DNA from 2 places in the Streptomyces tyrfis genome. Region 1 is predicted to be linked to the other one. Evidence: predicted binding sites of a transcription regulator. Region 1 holds the regulator's gene; the other holds the start of a gene.
What was found. The regulator HrcA, encoded in region 1, represses chaperone genes, less so after heat shock. The targets are predictions, from matches to a motif close to TTNGCACTCNGNNNNNCNGAGTGCNAA.
Positions count from the first base shown of each region.

Region 2: a site for HrcA is predicted at 1,182-1,208, ahead of groES (co-chaperone GroES). Genes of this name have one in related genera too.

Region 1 covers NZ_JBAGJZ010000022.1:52,602-54,798, forward strand. Annotated here, with positions in the region: gene WA762_RS18505 (MBL fold metallo-hydrolase) at 1-211, opposite strand, end outside; gene hrcA (heat-inducible transcriptional repressor HrcA) at 406-1,422, shown strand; gene dnaJ (molecular chaperone DnaJ) at 1,423-2,197, shown strand, end outside.
Region 2 covers NZ_JBAGJZ010000008.1:22,596-24,792, forward strand. Annotated here, with positions in the region: gene groL (chaperonin GroEL) at 1-618, opposite strand, end outside; gene groES (co-chaperone GroES) at 720-1,028, opposite strand; gene WA762_RS08220 (polysaccharide deacetylase family protein) at 1,751-2,197, opposite strand, start outside.

The sequences.
Region 1 (2,197 bases):
CGAGTGCGACATGCGTCACGTCCCGGCCCAGCAGCGCCCGCGCCTGGTCCCGGATCTCCGCGCCCTCGCGGAGCGTCGACCCGGTGTCGTAGAGCAGCACCCCGTCCGCCCCGGCCACCAGCGCGACGGTCGCGTCCCACCCGGGAAGGCGGCGCCGGCCCAGACCGTGACCGAGTCGCTCCCAGCCGAACTCTTCCCAACAGGCGTCCATGCCGCAACGCTATCGGCAGCGGCCGTGCGGTCCCGCGACCGCGGCCGGTCGCCCTTGCTAGGTCCCCGGTCGGCCGCCGTACACTGACCGGGGGATTGCTGGCACTCGCGCCGACAGAGTGCCAGGCGGTTCCCGGGGAAGGAACCGGGCACGGCCGGGAACGCCGTCGAAACCACCTACTGGAGGTGCGCGCGATGCTCAGCGAACGCAGACTCGAAGTGCTGCGCGCCATCGTCCAGGACTACGTGGGCACCGAGGAGCCCGTCGGGTCCAAGGCGCTCACCGAGCGGCACAAGCTGGGGGTCTCCCCGGCCACCGTGCGCAACGACATGGCGGTGCTGGAGGACGAGGGCTTCATCGCCCAGCCCCATACCAGCGCCGGACGCATCCCGACGGACAAGGGCTACCGGCTCTTCGTGGACCGGCTCGCGGGCGTCAAGCCGCTCTCGTCGCCGGAGCGCCGCGCCATCCATCACTTCCTGGACGGCGCGGTCGACCTCGACGACGTGGTCAGCCGCACCGTGCGGCTGCTCGCGCAGCTGACCCGGCAGGTCGCCATCGTGCAGTACCCCTCGCTGACCCGTTCGACGGTGCGGCACGTGGAACTGCTGTCGCTGGCGCCCGCCCGGCTGATGCTCGTGCTGATCACGGACACCGGCCGGGTCGAACAGCGCATGATCGACTGCCCCGCCCCGCTGGGCGAGACGGTCCTCGCCGACCTGCGGGCCCGTCTCAACAGCCGGGTCGTCGGACGGCGCTTCTCGGACGTCCCGCACCTGGTGCAGGACCTGCCGGAATCCTTCGAGAGCGAGGACCGGGGGACCGTGTCCACCGTGCTCTCCACCCTGCTCGAAACCCTGGTCGAGGACACGGAGGAGCGCCTGATGATCGGCGGCACCTCCAACCTCACCCGCTTCGGGCACGACTTCCCCGTGATGATCCGGCCGGTGCTGGAGGCGCTGGAGGAACAGGTCGTGCTGCTGAAGCTGCTCGGCGAGGCCACGGACTCGGGCATGACCGTACGCATCGGGCACGAGAACGCCCACGAAGGGCTCAACTCCACGTCCGTCGTCACAGTCGGCTACGGTTCTGGCGGCGAGGCGGTCGCCAAACTCGGCGTGGTCGGACCGACCCGCATGGACTACCCCGGAACGATGGGAGCGGTACGCGCAGTGGCACGTTACGTCGGACAGATCCTGGCGGAGTCGTAAGTGGCCACCGACTACTACGCCGTACTCGGCGTACGCCGCGACGCGTCCCAGGACGAGATCAAGAAGGCATTCCGGAGGCTCGCCCGCGAGCTGCACCCGGATGTGAATCCCGATCCGAAGACCCAGGAGCGGTTCAAGGAGATCAACGCCGCCTACGAGGTGCTGTCGGACCCGCAGAAGAAGCAGGTCTACGACCTCGGCGGCGACCCGCTCTCCGCCTCCGGCGGCGGTGGCGGCGCGGGCGGCTTCGGACAGGGCGGCTTCGGCAACTTCTCCGACATCATGGACGCGTTCTTCGGAACCTCGTCGCAGCGCGGGCCCCGCTCGCGCACCCGGCGCGGCCAGGACGCCATGATCCGGCTGGAGGTCGACCTCGCGGAGGCCGCGTTCGGCACCACCAAGGACATCCAGGTCGACACGGCCGTCGTCTGCACCACGTGCAGCGGGGAGGGCGCCGCCCCCGGCACCTCCGCCCAGACCTGTGACATGTGCCGCGGCCGCGGCGAGGTCTCCCAGGTCACCCGGTCCTTCCTGGGCCAGGTCATGACCTCGCGGCCCTGCCCGCAGTGCCAGGGCTTCGGCACGGTCGTGCCGACCCCCTGCCCGGAGTGCGCCGGGGACGGCCGCATCCGGTCGCGCCGCACGCTCACCGTGAAGATCCCCGCCGGCGTCGACAACGGCACCCGCATCCAGCTCGCGGGCGAGGGCGAGGTCGGCCCCGGCGGCGGCCCGGCCGGCGACCTGTACGTGGAGATCCACGAGCTGGCGCACCCGG
Region 2 (2,197 bases), on a different contig from region 1:
CTGGTCGGTCACCATGTACGGGGACAGGTAGCCCTTGTCGAAGGCCATGCCCTCGGTGAAGTCGAGGTCCAGACCGAAGGTGTTGGACTCCTCGACGGTGATGACGCCGTCCTTGCCGACCTTGTCCATCGCGTCCGCGATGAGCTCGCCGACCTGCGGGTCCTGCGCGGAGAGCGCGGCCACGGCGGCGATGTCGGACTTGTCGTCGATCGGTCGGGCGGTCGCGAGGAGGTCCTCGGACACGGCCTTGACCGCGGCGTCGATGCCCTTCTTCAGGGCGGCCGGGGAGGCGCCCGCGGCGACGTTGCGCAGACCCTCGCGGACCAGCGCCTGGGCCAGCACGGTGGCGGTGGTGGTGCCGTCGCCCGCGATGTCGTTGGTCTTGGTCGCGACTTCCTTCACCAGCTGGGCGCCGAGGTTCTCGTACGGGTCCTCGATCTCGACCTCGCGCGCGATGGTGACACCGTCGTTGGTGATGGTGGGGGCGCCGAACTTCTTGTCGATGACGACGTTGCGGCCCTTGGGGCCGATCGTCACCTTGACCGTGTCGGCAAGCTTGTTGACGCCGCGCTCAAGGGCGCGACGGGCGTCCTCGTCGAACTTCAGGATCTTCGCCATGGGAGCTGAGCTTTCCTCTCGAACGAACCGCGCCCCCGGCCGCCCGGCTGATCAGGACGCACGGGGCCCGGGGGCGCGGAACGGAAGCAGACGTGGGTGAATTACTTCTCGATGATCGCGAGAACGTCGCGAGCCGAGAGAACGAGGTACTCCTCGCTGTTGTACTTCACCTCGGTGCCGCCGTACTTGCTGTACAGCACGATGTCGCCGGTCTTGACGTCGAGCGGCAGGCGCTCGCCGTTCTCGAAGCGGCCCGGGCCCACGGCCAGGACGACGCCCTCCTGGGGCTTCTCCTTGGCGGTGTCCGGGATGACCAGGCCGGAGGCCGTGGTCTGCTCGGCGTCGAGCGGCTGGACCACAATGCGGTCTTCGAGCGGCTTGATCGCAACCTTGGTGCTGGCGGTCGACACGATCCGGTCTCCCCCTTCGGAGATCTCACGGGGTTAAGAGTCTGTGGTGTGGCGACCAGGTAAATCCGTCGTCGCGGGTGCCGGACCTGCCCGTCGCACAGTACTGCTGGCACTCTCCAGTGGTGAGTGCCAGCACCGAGACTATGACCGCGATTAGCACTCGGTCAAGCGGAGTGCCAATTCAGCCAGTCGTGGCGTCCCGGATCCCCCCGCGCGGCGCCCGCCCGCCGCCCGCCGCGCGCCCGCCCGCGGCGATCCGGCCGCCGCCGGGCCGGGGCGGGGACGGAGCGTCCCGTTCCGCACGATCCCGGCCGCGCCGCCGCCGTGCGCGGCGACCGTGCCGGCCGGGCGGGAGGACTACCGCCGCGCGCACCCGGTGCCGGCGCCCGTCCCCACGTACGGCCCCGGGCGTTCCGGCCACCCGTGCCTCGGCGGCGGCGACGGCGGCGAGTGCCGGGGCTCGGGCGGCCGAGGGCAGGCGGCCGGTGCGCCGGGGTCCGCGCCGGGGCCGGGGGGCGGGCGGTCCCCCGGGTGCGCGCGGGGGCCCGCGGCGGGTTTCGGCCGGGGGTGGGTCATGTTCCGGGCGGCCTTGCGGCCCAGCCGTTCGATCGGGTCGACCGACTGGGCGCACCCGGCCGTCGCGGTCAGCAGCGCCCCGGCCGCCAGCGCCCCGGCGATCAGCCGGCGCGCCCGTCCCGCCCGCCCCGCTCGCCCCGCTCGTCTCATACGTAGTCCTCCAGCCGGGCCACGGCGAACCCCTGGTCGGTGATCGTCTTCATGACGGCGCGGACCAGGTCGGTCATGTCGGCGCCCCACTCACCGCGCCCCCGGAAGTGCGTGAGGATGATGTCGCCGGGGCGCAGCTTCCCGTCCCCCTCGCGCCACTCCATGTGGTCCGGGAAGGCCTCCGCGTTCCAGAGCGGCACGGCCTTGACGCCACAGGACTTCGCGATGCGGAGGGTGTCCCGGTTGTAGTTCCCGTACGGCGGGCGGAAGAGGACCGGCCGCTTCCCGAACTGCTTCTGGATGACGTCCTGCTGCCCACAGATCTCGCGCTTCTGCTCCTCGTGGGAGAGCCCGGGCAGATAGCGGTGGTTGAGGGTGTGGTTGTTGAGGGTGACGCCCAGCCGCTGGGCCTCGCCGAAGTACCCGTAGCCGCCGTTCACCTC